2 regions of the Parageobacillus sp. VR-IP genome follow, and region 1 is predicted to be linked to the other one. Evidence: riboswitches for the same ligand, from Rfam matches in the RefSeq annotation. Region 1 holds a riboswitch; the other holds the start of a gene.
What was found. A riboswitch is a leader RNA that binds a small molecule or an ion and turns the genes downstream of it on or off. The one in region 1 is predicted to bind FMN.
Positions count from the first base shown of each region.

Region 2: linked by a shared signal. The riboswitch ahead of ribD (bifunctional diaminohydroxyphosphoribosylaminopyrimidine deaminase/5-amino-6-(5-phosphoribosylamino)uracil reductase RibD) and the one ahead of HT574_RS09855 (ECF transporter S component) in region 1 are both predicted to bind FMN.

Region 1 is NZ_JABVYQ010000003.1:364,341-372,196, forward strand. It holds gene HT574_RS09825 (RsmF rRNA methyltransferase first C-terminal domain-containing protein) at 1-296, opposite strand, end outside; gene plsY (glycerol-3-phosphate 1-O-acyltransferase PlsY) at 393-986, opposite strand; gene HT574_RS09835 (OsmC family protein) at 1,180-1,605, shown strand; gene HT574_RS09840 (aldehyde dehydrogenase family protein) at 1,706-3,166, opposite strand; gene HT574_RS09845 (bifunctional metallophosphatase/5'-nucleotidase) at 3,445-5,076, shown strand; gene pepT (peptidase T) at 5,122-6,354, opposite strand; FMN riboswitch at 6,509-6,642, shown strand; gene HT574_RS09855 (ECF transporter S component) at 6,799-7,380, shown strand; gene HT574_RS09860 (sulfite oxidase-like oxidoreductase) at 7,454-7,856, opposite strand, start outside.
Region 2 is NZ_JABVYQ010000005.1:196,638-204,493, forward strand. It holds gene HT574_RS14055 (DUF1002 domain-containing protein) at 1-545, opposite strand, end outside; gene HT574_RS14060 (peptidylprolyl isomerase) at 882-1,322, shown strand; FMN riboswitch at 1,579-1,712, shown strand; gene ribD (bifunctional diaminohydroxyphosphoribosylaminopyrimidine deaminase/5-amino-6-(5-phosphoribosylamino)uracil reductase RibD) at 2,044-3,135, shown strand; gene ribE (riboflavin synthase) at 3,150-3,797, shown strand; gene HT574_RS14075 (bifunctional 3,4-dihydroxy-2-butanone-4-phosphate synthase/GTP cyclohydrolase II) at 3,821-5,014, shown strand; gene ribH (6,7-dimethyl-8-ribityllumazine synthase) at 5,791-6,255, shown strand; gene HT574_RS14085 (GNAT family N-acetyltransferase) at 6,378-6,725, shown strand; gene HT574_RS14090 (DUF309 domain-containing protein) at 6,749-7,297, opposite strand; gene HT574_RS14095 (segregation/condensation protein A) at 7,391-7,856, shown strand, end outside.

The DNA of each region.
Region 1 (7,856 bases):
GGTTTTAACACCTCAGCCACAAACATCGCGCTCGGTTCTTGGACATAATAGAGCCCTGCCGCATGATATGGATGCTTTCCGGGTTGTTCGTCCGCATCATAATAAAAGCCGGTAGGACAAAATGGAACGGGGGAAAGCGCAAACGGGGCGAGCGTTAAAAATGCTTCTCGGTCGATTTTCAACGGATTGAACCGTAACCCGTTTGCTTTTTCTTCATGATAAATGGAGAAAAAACGAGAAGCTTCATCTTTTAAAAGTCTCTCCATTTTTTCGATGAATTCGCTTGGTAATTTCAATGATCAAACTCCTTTCCTGTCCGGTCAAATGGCTTGTTTTTATTATGCACTTGATCGCGTGTTCGATAAACGATGTTTCAAAATGACGCGATGGTGTTATTTTCCGCCTAACCATTTGATTTTTGGTTCCGTTTTGTTGATAATGCGTTTTATATTCGCGCGGTGACGGTAAAAGATAAACACCGTTAATAACAATACTGCGATCATTAGCGGAATATCATTGGTAAAGAAGATCGTGTAAATAACAGCATATACCCCCGCTGACATCGAAGATAATGAAACATATTTGGAAATATATAAAACAATGAAAAAAACCATGAGAAGAGAAACGAATAAAAGCGGTGAATAAAACAACATCACCCCAGCTGATGTAGCAACCGCTTTTCCGCCGCGAAATTTAGCAAAGATCGGGTAGATATGCCCGAGAACCGCGCACACTCCTGCCAAAAGCGGATGTACGTGAACGGAAAATAATACAGGTAAGCTTGCTGCTAATGTTCCTTTCAAAATATCTCCGCATGTGACCATAATCCCCGCTTTTACGCCAAGCACACGAAATGTATTTGTCCCTCCTAGATTTCCGCTTCCATGCTCGCGAATATCGACTCCGTATCCTATTTTTCCAACAAGGAGCGCAAACGGAATCGACCCAAGAAGGTAAGCTGCGATCAAAATGAGTGCTTTTTCCATCAATCTCCCTACACCCTTTACTCATCAAATTTGTGCATGTTTTTATTTTATCATGCATGAAAAAAAACGGTAGATAGAAAAATAGAATATGTATACGAAAAGATATTTTTTTTGCATTTATTTTTTTGGCAAAGTAAACTGAATAGTAACATCATTTATTTCACCGCTGGAGCAAAAAGAGGAGGAAGAAAAAGTGAAAGCGAAAGTGACGTGGAATGGGCAAATGTCATTTACAGGGATGAGCGCTTCGGGAGTGGAAATCCCGATGGATGCCTCCAAAGAAGCAGGGGGGCAAGATTCTGGAGCGAGACCGATGGAATTGATTTTACATGGGCTTGCCGGATGTACGGGAATTGACATTATATCGATCTTGACAAAAATGCGACTTGAGGTTCGTTCGTTTTATATGGAAGTGGAAGGAACCCGTGCGGACGATCATCCGAAACGGTTTACGGATATTCACATTCATTATGTGTTAGAAGGGGATTTGCCAGAGGACAAAGTCGTCCGTGCCATTCAATTGTCTAAAGAGAAGTACTGCTCTGTATCCCATTCGTTAAATGCCAACATTACGGCAAGCTACTCGATTAATGGTGTGAAAGGGGAAAAACAGTTGTAAAAATCCAACAAGTCACGATTCACGCCAATACAAGCGAATTTTAAAAGGGGCTGATTGGAAAGCAATTCTGCTTTTCGGTCGGCCCCTTTTTCTTGGACTACTAAAACGGATAGCGGCGATACTCCTTTTGAACCGATACCCATTTTGTCATCGTAAACTCTTCCACAACCCACGGGTTTCCGAACCGTCCGATACCGCTGGATTTTGTGCCGCCAAACGGGACGGTCGGGCTATCATTGACCGTCTGATCGTTAATATGTGTCATACCGCTTTCAATTTGTAAGGCTAATTGTTCGCCTTCGCTTAAATCTTCGGTGAAAATCGCTGAACTTAAACCATATTCGGTATCGTTCGCCATCGCGATCGCCTCGTCATCGGATTCAGCTTTAATAATGGTCGCGATTGGGGAGAACAATTCGGTTTGTGCCAGTTTGCTGTTATTATCGACATCGACAAATACAGTCGGCGTTAAAATGTTGCCGATTCGCTTTCCTTCGAGCGCCACTTTGACACCCTCTTTTTTCGCTTCTTCAATGATCGCCAAGGCTTTTTCGATTTGTTTTTCGTTAATCAGCGGACCGATGATCGTTTTCGGATCGCGCGGGTCGCCATACGGAAGCGCTTTCGCCCGTTCGACGAATTTTTCGACAAACTCATCATAATGGTTTTTATGGACAATGATGCGGTTAATAATCATACAAATTTGCCCTTGATGGATAAACTTGCCGAATATTGCTGCGTCAACGGCACGATCCACATTGGCATCAGCAAGAACGACAAACGGGTTGTTACCGCCAAGCTCTAGCGCGACGCGTTTTAACATTCCGCCTGCGATCGCTCCGATATGCTTGCCGACAGCAGTCGAACCAGTAAAACTAATAAGCTGTGAATTCGGATTGGTTAACATATCGTCGCCGATTTCATCGATATCGGTGAGAATGACGTTTAAAACTCCTTTTGGCAATCCGGCATATTCAAAGGCTCTTGCGATGATGGAGCCGCCTGTGAAGCATGTTTGGATATCCGGCTTATGTACGACGCTATTTCCTAACGCAATCGCTGGGGCGATTGTTCTCATCGACAAATTCATTGGAAAGTTAAACGGAGAAATCGATGTGATGACCCCTAATGGTAGGCGATAAATCCGGTTGATTTTTCCTTCTGTTTCCGACGGAATTTCCTTCACTTTTGTCAATTCATCGACCATGTTGATTGCTTCTTCGACAAGCCCAATCGATAAATCGACTTCCACATTCGCCTTAATGATGCTTCCGCCTGTTTCGCGGGCGATCATATCCATAATTGCATCCCGATTGGAACGTAAATATTCCGCCGCTTTGCGGAGCACTTCCTTTTTCTCTTCTGGGAGTGTGTTCGCCCATTCTTTTTGAGCTTGTTTGGCGACGTCAAACGCTTCGGCAAGCTGTTTTTTCGTTGCCAGACGAATGGTTGCAATAACGGAATTGTCATACGGGTTTAAGTTACCATATGTCCGTTCGCTAAGTCCATCGACCCATTCGCCGTTGATGAAACTTTTGTTGAATTGTTCATATCGTTCCATCAGAGACACCTCCTTTGTATACAGTGACAATCCTATTTTTTACACTCATGATTTTTGTTATGCATTACGTTATTCAACCTTTTAGGATAAAACGCGAGTGAATGACAAAAGATTTTTCCGTAGATTCATAGACAATCACGAATAGTTAGAAAAATACTATACAAATTTATGAAAAATTTACAATAGTTTAGCAGAAAATAAGTCATTTGACTCTATTATTTTGATAGAACGAAAAATTATGCTGAATGGTAGGAAAACAAAAAGGGGGAATTAATGTGATGAAATTTTCTTCAAAATGGCTGAAAACGGCTGTCCCTGCCTTGATGTTATCGACGATGATCGCTTCGGGAAATGTCTTTGCAGCTGGAAAAGCTGGCGATGAAGAAAAACAGCTGAAAGCGGATGCGTATCAACACCGTTACATCGATGTTCAATTGCTAGGAATTAACGACTTTCACGGACAGCTTGATGTAACAAGAAATGTTGGAGGAAGAGCGGTCGGGAGAGCGGATTATTTAGCTGCGTATTTGAAACAACGGGAAAGGGAAAATAAGCATACGCTTCTTGTGCATGCGGGAGATGCTGTTGGGGCTAGTTCGCCTGTATCGGCACTGCTGCAGGATGAGCCAACGATAGAATTTTTAAATAAGCTGGGCTTTGATGTGGGAACACTCGGAAACCACGAATTTGATGAAGGGGTCGACGAAATGCTTCGCCTCATTTATGGCGGCACACATCCAAAAACCGGCTATTTTCGTGGCGCCAACTTTCCATACGTAATCGCGAATGTAATAGATAAAAAGACAGGCAAACCGATTCTTCCGCCTTATGTTATTAAAAAAGTGAAAGGGATGCCGATTGGCTTTATCGGAGTAGTGTTGTCCGACACGCCAAGCATCGTCACTCCAAGCGGTGTGGCGGGGGTTACATTCACAGATGAAGCAGAAGCGATTAACAAAGCGGTGAAACAGTTAAAGCGGAGAGGAGTGCGTGCAATCGTTGTCCTCGCGCATAATCCAGGGGTGTCTAATAAAGATGGTTCCAATGCGAGTGGTGAAATTGTGGAAATTGCGAAAAAAGTGGATGATGAAGTCGACGTGATTTTTGCCGGCCATAATCATGCGTATTTAAATGCAGAAGTGGATGGCAAACTGCTTGTTCAATCGTATTCTTATGGAACTGCTTTTTCTGATGTCGATTTAAAAATTGATCGGCGAACAAAAGACGTTGTTGCGAAAAAAGCGGAAATCGTGACTACCTATCAAGATAGCATTAAGCCTGATCCAGAGATTACGAAACTAATTAACAAGTATGAAGAAAAAGTCGCACCGATTATTAACCAAGTCGTCGGTACGGCAAAAACGACAATTAGCGCTGAGCAAAATGCAAGTGGTGAATCGGCTTTAGGAAACTTGATTGCGGACGCGCAGCGGACAGCGATGAAAACCGACTTCGCCTTTATGAATCCTGGCGGCATTCGCGCCGATGTGGAACAAGGGGAAGTGACGTGGGGAGAGCTGTATAACGTTCAGCCATTTGGCAATCAACTAGTAAAAATGACGCTTACGGGAGAACAAATCCGCAAACTGTTAAATCAACAATGGCAGTCGAATCAAACGCGCATGCTGCAAATTTCCGGTCTCACGTATACTTGGGACGCAAGCAAACCGATAGGAGACAAAGTCGTCGATATTTATTTGCCAAACGGCACCAAACTTGATCCAAATGCGGAATACACCGTTACGGCAAACAGCTTCCTGGCTGATGGAGGAGATAACTTCACGGTATTTACAGAAGGAAAAAATCGGGAAGTAGGACCGGTCGATCTAGATGCGCTGGTCGATTATATTAAACAGCTTCCGCAGCCATTTGATGCCCGCATCGAAGGGCGCATTCAAAAGCTGCACTAAAAAACAAAGCTGGTTCCAAGCCACTGTTTGGAACCAGCTTTTATGTTACGCTTTTTGCTCGAACAGCTTGATAATTTCAATAATCACATTTGTTGCTTTGATCATGTTGTCGACGGAAATATATTCGTAGCGGCCGTGGAAGTTTTCGCCGCCGGCAAAGATGTTTGGCGTCGGCAGTCCCATGTAGGAAAGCTGCGAACCGTCCGTTCCGCCGCGGATCGGCGAAATTTTCGGCTCAATATTTAAGTTTTTCATCGCTTCATAGGCGATATCGACGATTTCACGGACCGGTTCGATTTTTTCTTTCATGTTATAATATTGGTCTTTTATTTCGATCATGATCCGCTCTTTTCCGTACTTTTCTTGCAATTTTGCCGCGATTTCCTGCATTTTTGCTTTGCGTGCTTCAAATTGCTGGCGGTCAAAGTCGCGGATTATGTAATGAAGCATGGTTTCTTCGACATTTCCTTGAAAGGATAGCAAATGATAAAATCCTTCGTATCCTTCCGTATGCTCAGGCGCCTCGTTAGCAGGAAGCTGTCCGTGAAATTCCATCGCGATCTTCATCGAGTTGATCATTTTTCCTTTGGCAGTGCCCGGATGGACGTTTTTCCCTTTGATCGTGATTTTTGCTTCTGCGGCGTTAAAGCTTTCGTATTCCAATTCGCCGAGCGGGCCGCCGTCGACTGTGTACGCAAATTTAGCGCCGAACTTAGCGACATCAAACTTATGCGGGCCTCTGCCGATTTCTTCATCCGGCGTAAAGGCGACGCGCACTTTGCCGTGTTTAATTTCCGGGTGCTGAATTAAATAAGCCATCGCTGTCATAATTTCGGCTATTCCTGCTTTATCGTCTGCACCCAATAACGTCGTGCCGTCGGTGGTGATGAGCGTATGGCCTTTATAGTTGGCCAATTCCGGGAAATCTTTTGGCGATAGGACAATGTTTAACGATTCGTTTAAGACGATATCGCCGCCGTCATAATTTTCGACGATTTGCGGATTGACGTTTGCTCCCGTAAATTCGGTTGCTGTGTCCATATGGGCTAAAAAGCCAATGGTTGGCACATCTTTATCTGTATTCGCCGGCAATGTTGCCATTACGTATCCGTTTTCATCCATTGTCACGTCTTTCATGCCGATTGCTTTTAATTCTTCCACCAACATGTTTCCAAGTTCCAGCTGGCCAGGAGTGGAAGGGCAAGTGTCGCTGTTTGGGTCGGATTGTGTGTTGACTTTAACGTATTTCGTAAAACGTTCGATGATTTCCTGTTTCATCTAGCCACTCTCCTTACTATTTGCTATCTTTTTCCGTTTTTATTTTATCATAAAAATGTTGTGTAAATAAAAAACTTTGTTGCATAAAAAATGGTAGACAGAATTTATATAAAAATTGTATACTAAATGTACAATCGCATATAAAAAATATACGATTCATCTTCGGGGCAGGGTGAAATTCCCGACCGGCGGTGATGAAGCGATTGCGCTTCTCAGCCCGCGAGCCGCAAGGCAGGATCCGGTGCGAGTCCGGAGCCGACAGTATAGTCTGGATGGGAGAAGATGAAGGTTTGCCGGCGTTCGAATGCAGCGCGCTCGAACGTCTATTTGAGCATTCCCTTTTTCTCCCTTAAGTGTGAGCACTTAAGGGTTTTTTATTTGACGCTCAAGATGGCAGCCTTCTTTCTTGTGAGGATGAATCACGAGAAGGAGAGGAGAATCGACATGAGAAAAATGAATGTCCGCGCACTTGTCTTGATTGGGGTATTTAGTGCCATCTCGTATTTGCTGATGCTGTTAAACTTTCCGCTTCCACCGTTTCCAAACTTTCTATTGGTGGATTTCAGCGACGTTCCGGCATTGATCGCCGCGCTTTTGTACGGTCCGCTGGCGGGAGTGCTCGTTGAATTGCTAAAAAATGTGCTGAATTATTTCATGGTCGGCAGTCCTACCGGTGTTCCGGTCGGGCATATCGCCAACTTCATGGCCGGGATTACGTTTATTTTGCCGACATATTACGTATATCATAAAACAAAATCAAAAAAAGGAATGCTGGCTGGGTTAGCCACTGGCACCGCCGTCATGGCGTTGATGATGAGCGTATTGAACTACTATGTGTTTCTGCCGGCATATACGATCTTTCTGGGCGCTCCGGCGATGAGCGCGCCGGAAACAAAAGCGCTCGTCGTTTCTGCCATCCTTCCGTTTAATGCAGTAAAAGGCGTCATGATTACCATTGTCTTTATGCTTTTGTTTGCCCGGCTCAGCCCTTGGCTACAAAAACAAACAGCAGTCAATCATGTTTAGTCATAATAAATAAAACGAGGACCCTTCCTGAGCGAAGCGGTCCTCGTTTTTCGTTCGGAAAGCTCTGTCACCATCACTTAAACGTGCCGGCCGGATTGGCAAAGCGTTCTTCTTTAAACGGATTGGCGGTCATCGAATAGCCGCGCTGTTCCCAATATCCCGGCTCGTCTTTTTTCATAAACCGGATGCCTGACGCCCATTTCGCCCCTTTCCATAAGTAAAACGATGCGGGCGGAATAAAGCGGAGCGGATAGCCATGTTTCAGGGAAATATCCTGCCAGTCATGATGTTTATCTTTCCAGCGGTACACAAACAACGCGTCATCGCCCATGAGCGCTTCAAGCGGCAAGTTCGCCGAATAGCCGAAGCGGTCTCCGTTCAAATAGCCGTAAATTTTCACATATTTTACATCCGGCTCCAGCTCAACAAAGCGCAAAAACTCGCGAAAAGCGATTCCTTCAAACGTTGTATCAAAC
Region 2 (7,856 bases), on a different contig from region 1:
TTATCCTGTCCGATGGAATCTCCAAGCTTTGCGGTTTTTACCATTTCTTCCGTTGCTACTTTTTTCACCTCATCAGGAATCACTTTATCGGAAGAAACTTCATACGCTTTCATCAACCCGGTCAATGCAGCTGTGCCGGATACCGGAGACGGAGCGGTGACATAAATTTTCGCGTCTTTTACCCCGGCTGTAATCAGCGCGTTTGTATACATCTCTTTTGTTACCCATGTAATGTTATGTGTTTCCACGTCCAATCCGGAACCTTGGGCGCCGATTGTGATCATCGCTGATGAAATCGCACGCGTTCCAATTTGCGCTTTCGGGATTAGCCCATCGAGATATTTATGTTCTTCAGCGTTGGAAACGGTGATGATTTGCGCGTTATCCGGCGCGTTCATTTCTTCTAATACTTTTTGCTTTTGCGGCTCGGTCAAGTTCTCGCCCAACGTAATAATCACATCACCTTCCGCGGCATCGGCAGCCGCCATCGCCGGGAATGTAAAGAACAGCGCTGCAAGCAAGCAACTTGCCAATATTCGTTTCATAACGACATATCCCCCTTTAGTAAAGGTAAATTGATTATAACGTTTTCCGCCATTTTTTTCTACTAAAATGCCGTCTCTTGCATTTCCCTCACCATCCATTTTGTAAGTTTAACACTTATAGGAGCAGGAGGGGTATGTAAGCGAGAATACCATAGCTTCCATCATTTTTAAAATATATGCGTTTTTAGTGCTATCATTTTATTGTATCATATGCGTTTGGCTATATTGCTTGCTGGATCTGCCAATATCGATGTGCTATGTGAAGTTTCTTGCTTTTTTTATATCAACTATAATAGTATGATAATGATGCGTAAGTCAAAAAAGGAGTTGGAATGTATGGCGAAAAAAGGATATATTTTAATGGAAAATGGAGGAAAAATCGAGTTTGAACTGTTTCCAAATGAAGCGCCGATTACGGTTGCTAACTTTGAAAAATTAGCGAATGAAGGTTTTTATAATGGATTAACGTTCCATCGCGTCATTCCTGGGTTCGTCAGCCAAGGCGGATGTCCGTATGGCAACGGCACGGGGGATGCAGGCTATACGATTCCGTGCGAAACGGACAACAATCCACATAAGCATGTGACTGGTGCGATTTCGATGGCGCACCGTGGACGCGATACAGGAAGCTGCCAGTTTTTTATTGTGCATGAACCGCAGCCGCACCTTGATGGCATCCACACGGTGTTTGGCCAAGTGACATCGGGAATGGATGTAGTAAAATCCATGAAAAACGGGGATGTCATGAAAGAAGTTAAAGTGTTTGATGAGGAATAAACAGACGGAAAAAAGACTTGGCAGACGGCGGAGCTGTTAAGTCTTTTTTCCACGTCGTATTCAGATCATAGCAAGAGGTGAAAAAATGAAGCGAAGAAATTGGCTTTTATTTTTTCTCCTGTTTGGAGCAAGCCTGCTGTGGGGAGCGATTTACTGGATATTCATTGCCAAATAACGACAATGCTATGGAAGAATGGACAAATGGTTATCATGTGATATAATAATTAAAAATTAAAAAATTTCAATTTCATACCGGTGTATCCTTCGGGGCAGGGTGAAATTCCCGACCGGCGGTGATGAAGCGATGCGCTTCTCAGCCCGCGAGCCGTACAGGCACGATCCGGTGCGATTCCGGAGCCGACAGTATAGTCTGGATGGGAGAAGGATCACAACGTATAAATGATTGCCTGTTCGTGTTGCGTAGGCATTTCCCCTGCGCGGTTTCTGCCTTTGCTGCAGGATGTCAAGGCATTTCGAACGGCAGCTGTTTAAGCGGGGAAGCATCACTTTTCGCAGTTCCTTTTTCGTTTTTTTACAGATAGACGGCAACCATTTTGTTAAAAATATCCATAGGCGATATTTGTTTTTATGTCGGTCGGTTTATCTAAAAAGGAAACGAGCCCCGCTTTGCGTTTTTTACATACGTTGCTGATGATTCTACATAACTTTGCCCCAGGATGTTGCACCTGGGGCTTTTCTTTATGGGAAAAAGGAGGCAAACATGGTGCGAAGCGATGAACAATATATGCGCATGGCCCTTGAAATCGCCAAAGCAGGGATCGGACAGACGTCTCCTAATCCGGTTGTCGGGGCGGTGGTCGTGAAAGATGGAGAAGTGGTCGGATTGGGCGCCCATTTAAAAGCAGGGGAGCCGCATGCGGAAGTACATGCCGTCCGCATGGCCGGCGAAAAGGCGAAGGGTGCGACGGTCTATGTCACATTAGAGCCGTGCAGCCATTACGGGCAGACGCCGCCCTGCGCCGATTTGTTGATCGAAACGGGCGTCCGCCGCGTCGTCATCGCTACGACGGATCCGAATCCACTTGTGGCCGGAAAGGGAATCGAAAAGCTACAAAAGGCGGGAATTGAGGTACAGCTTGGCGTGCTGAAAGAAGAAGCAGATGAATTAAACCGCGTATTTTTCCACTATATTGCAACGAAAACGCCGTTTGTGACGCTCAAATATGCAAGCAGCCTGGATGGAAAAATCGCGACGTCGACCGGGGAAAGCAAATGGATTACATCGGAAGCGGCCCGGGAAGACGTGCATCGTTACCGGGCGCTGCACGATGCGATTCTTGTCGGGGTCAATACGGTGATTGCCGACAATCCGAGCTTGACAGTAAGGCTTGTGGAGGGCGGAAAAAACCCGATCCGCATCGTCTTGGATACGCATTTGCGCACCCCGCTCGATGCCAACGTGATCCGTGACGGCGCGGCGGAAACGTGGATCGTTGTCGGCAGTGAGGCCAGTGAGGAAAAAAAGAGACAGTATGAGAAAGAAGATGTAAAAGTGATTTCCATGGATAAACCTTACATCGATATCAAAGAATTATTGCACGTGCTTGGCAGAAAACGAATTACTTCGCTTTTTGTCGAAGGTGGATCGCATGTGCATGACAGCTTTATCCGCGCGGGGGCAGTAAATGAAATTGTCGCCTATTTTGCCCCGAAAATCATCGGCGGAAAACAGGCGCCGACGCCAATCGGCGGGGTCGGTTTTGCCAATATGGCGGAGGTGATGGAGCTTCAAATCCGCCAAGTGGAAAGGATCGGTTCCGATATAAAAATCGTTGCCATACCGAACATATAAAGGGTGAATGAAGGATGTTTACCGGAATTGTGGAAGAAATCGGCACGATCGAACAAATACAGCAGTCGGGTGAAGCGATTGTGATGACGATCGGTGCAAAAAAAATTTTGACGGATGTCCATCTTGGAGACAGCATCGCGGTCAACGGGGTTTGTTTGACGGTCACGTCCTTTACCGACCGTACGTTTACGGTCGATGTGATGCCGGAAACAGTCAAAGCGACGTCGCTCCGCACATTAACAAAAGGGTCCAAAGTCAATCTGGAACGGGCGATGGCGGCGAATGGACGTTTCGGCGGCCATTTCGTTTCCGGGCATGTGGACGGCATCGGCCGGATTGTCCGCAAATGGCCGTCGGCCAATGCGGTATACTACGAAATTGAAATTCCAAAAGAACTGCGCAAATATATGATTTTAAAAGGATCGGTCGCAGTCGACGGCACAAGTTTAACGATTTTTGGAATGACGGATCATACATTTACGATTTCCCTCATCCCCCATACGCGTGCGGAAACGATTTTAGGGGAAAAACATCCAGGGGATATTGTCAACATTGAGTGCGATATGATCGGGAAATATGTTGCCCAATTTATGAAAGAAAAAAAGGAAGCAACGCAATCGGCCATTACGCTCGAATTTTTGGAACGGCATGGCTATAAGTAAAGCTAAAAAGGGGGCACAAACAGATGTTTGATACGATTGAAGCAGCACTTGAGGCATTGAAGCAAGGAGAAGTAATTATCGTATGCGATGACGAAGACCGGGAAAATGAAGGGGATTTTGTGGCACTGGCCGAAAAAGCGACGCCGGAAGTGATCAATTTTATGATTAAATATGGGCGCGGGCTTGTTTGCGTGCCGATTACCGAAGAATTGGCGGACAAGATGGACCTTGCCCCAATGGTAAACCATAATACCGATTCCCATGGCACGGCGTTTACCGTCAGCATCGATTATAAATCGACGACGACGGGAATCAGCGCCTATGAACGTTCGATGACAATTCAGGCGCTGCTCGATCCTAACGCCAAAGCAAGCGATTTTAAACGGCCGGGACATGTGTTTCCGCTCGTCGCGAAAAAAGGTGGTGTATTGCGGCGCGCCGGCCATACGGAAGCGGCGGTGGATTTAGCTCGGTTATGCGGAGCAAAGCCGGCCGGAGTGATTTGCGAGATTATTAAAGAAGACGGCACGATGGCACGCGTTCCGGATTTGCGCAAGATCGCGGATGAGTTTGGATTGAAAATGATTACGATTAAAGATTTAATTCAATATCGCAGCCAGAGAGAAAAGCTTGTAAAGCGCGAAGTGGAAGTGATGCTGCCGACAGAATTCGGTCGGTTTAAAGCGGTCGGCTATACAAATGTAGTTGATGGAAAAGAACATGTGGCGCTCGTAAAAGGCGAAATTGTTCCGGACGAACCGATTCTTGTCCGCGTGCATTCTGAATGTTTAACAGGAGATGTGTTTGGCTCGTATCGCTGCGATTGCGGACCGCAGCTTCATGCAGCACTCCGCCAAATTGAAGAAGAAGGGCGCGGCGTTCTCTTATATATGCGCCAAGAAGGGCGCGGCATTGGATTAATGAATAAACTGCGCGCGTATAAGCTGCAAGAGCAAGGCTATGATACGGTAGAAGCCAATGAAAAGCTCGGGTTTCCTGCCGATTTGCGCGATTATGGCATCGGCGCGCAAATTTTAAAAGACCTCGGTGTGACAAAAATACGTTTATTGACGAACAATCCGCGCAAAATCGCCGGCTTAAAAGGACACGGCCTTGAGGTAGTCGAACGCGTTCCGCTGCAAATGCCGATGAAAAAAGAAAATGAAAAATATTTGCGCACCAAGTATGAAAAGTTAGGGCATATGCTCCATTTATAAGCAATAGTTCGTGTCTTTTGCTGTTTTGGATTATGATAAAATCGATGGGTGGAAAAGATAGGAGGTATAAGCAGTTTGTTAAACATCTATAAAAAGGTATAAAATCATGTAAATATCTCCTGTTATTTGTTATTGAACGCAAAGAGGCGGATGTTCTCCATCTTTTCCATCGTCTCCTGTCTTAGGATAAAAAATCCTCTCTCCCTTCCGCATGTAAAAAGGAAAGGAAGAAGAGTTGGCGAATATATGTTCTAAGGAATCCAAACAAGGGGGACGACAAGGGGATGAAAACGTTCGGGTGATGAAAATCGTTTCCGATGATGAATCACAACTTCGTTCATATAAAAACGAAAGTGAAACGCCATTTGGTTGCTGTGTTAGGATCGATGGAAGAATCCTACAAGCACTCAAAAAGCGGAATGAAACAACGACAATATCTAGGTATGACGCTGAAAAAGATCGAGAACTTCAAAGAGGAACATGAATGGCCATTATGGAACATTCTGCACAAATGTTGTTGGCTAAGTCAGTATCAAATTCAACTAAAGGAGGTGTAGACCTGGTTGCTAAAATCGTTGTCGTGTGCTGACCGATGGAAGGAATGGTGCACGACAAGTGCCGCCGCTGACAGCGAGCCACGGGGTGTCTTTCACGGCAGGTGAGACATGAGGGATTCCCTTTCTGATGGAACTCAGGTGTTTCCTGAGCGGCAAGCAGTTTTGCTGGTTCCACCGCGAGGAGTCGATTTTTACAGATTTTAGTAACCAGGACTAGCAATGAGAGTAATGGAAGGCAATTTAGTTGGCACAGGATTGAAAATCGCGATCGTCGTTTCCCGCTTTAATGAATTTATTACAAGCAAATTGTTGTCTGGAGCGCTTGATGGCCTGAAGCGGCACGGGGTCAACGAAGACGAGGTGACGGTCGCATGGGTGCCTGGGGCGTTTGAAATTCCGCTGTTGGCGAAAAAATTAGCAGAATCGAAGCAATATGATGCGGTGATTGCGCTTGGCGCTGTCATCCGCGGCGCGACAAGCCATTATGATTACGTATGCAATGAAGTGGCAAAAGGAGTTTCGCACGCAGCGCTATCGACCGGAACACCGGTTATATTTGGCGTGTTAACGACTGATACGATTGAACAAGCGATTGAACGGGCTGGCACGAAAGCGGGAAACAAAGGTTGGGAAGCAGCAGTAAGCGCCATTGAAATGGCGAACTTGCTGCGGACGCTTGCATAAGTTGTGTAAAAATGCGCGAAATAGTTCACAATATCATTAAGAACGTTTATAATACGTAATGAGAAAAATGACAAAAACTTTTCTGTTTTGGAAAAGTCTTTGTCGATAATGAGGGATTTTTTATGCTGATTCGTTATCGGAAAAACTATGAAAAGATTGCCATGGGGCTTCTGTCGTTCATGCCGACAGAAAAAGATCTAAAAAAGCTGCAGCAAACGATCAAACAGTATGAAACAAACGACGACTGGCAACTGTTTTTATGGAAAGAAGACGATGACATTGTCGGCATTATCGGAGTACTGTTGCGCGATCAAGACGTTGTCGAAATCCAGCATATCAGCGTCAACCCTTCGCACCGCCATCAGGGGATTGGAAAGCAAATGGTCAAAGCTCTAAAAGATATGTATCCAAACCATCGATTGCAGGGAAATGAATTTACCTCGGCCTTTTTCGATAAATGCGAGTGTTAACACCAATGCAAAAGAGCTGCCGCTTAACGGTCCGGCAGCTCTTTATTCTTTCTTTTTCTTTCTCGAGCCGCGATCACTTCCGTGCGGTCGCGCAATTTATGCTTGTGCATTAAATAAACATTGTTTAAGTCGCTTGCTTGTCCCCAAGTAAGCCCCTGTTTTTCACATATCGTTTGACATATTTTCCGCAATGTTTCATCGCGAATTGGCAGTTTGATGCTTTCATATTCTTTATTTTGCATAATCCGTTCCATATAGCGTTCGAGCTGTTCGGCAAGCAGCTGTTCATCCAGACCCAGTCCATGGATGGCTCGCTCTTCTTTTTCTAAAAGCGATCGCGCTTTTTGCATCATGCGCAGCGCCCCTTGATTGTTGCCGCGGCGATGATGGTACAGCGCGACGGCAATTTGAATAAGCACCACCCATACTTTTTTGTAACCATCTTTTTTCCAATGTTCTTCTAATATTTCATGACACTCGAAATAATCGCGGTCGGTATGAAAATGAACTAAATAACGGATATAGGCTTCAGGGATACATGACTTCACGACCTTTCCTATTGTTGTATCCATATGGTATCCATTGTATCATATTAGTCGTAAAAAATTGCTTGGACAATGCCAGATTATCGTCTATACTTATCGATAGTGTCATAAAATGGTGGGATGAACGTGCAATATAACGTGAAAATTGATGCGTTTGAAGGTCCGCTTGACCTTTTACTGCATTTAATTAATCGCTATGAAATTGATATTTATGATATTCCAGTCGCGCAAATTACCGAGCAGTATATGGAGTATATTCATACGATGCAAGAATTGCAGTTGGATATCGCCAGTGAATATTTAGTGATGGCGGCAACGCTGTTGGCGATCAAAAGCAAAATGCTGCTGCCGAAACATGAGGAAGAAATATTGGACGAAGGAATGGAGCTGCCGGAAAGTGACCCGCGTGAAGAACTGATGCAGCGGCTGTTAGAATATAAAAAATATAAAGAAGCGGCGCAGGAGTTAAAAAAGAAGGAAGAAGAACGGGCGCTTTTATTTACGAAGCCGCCGAGTGATTTAAGCATATACGCGGACGAAAAGGAACTGATGCAGCGGCCGCTTCAAGTCAATGTGTACGACATGC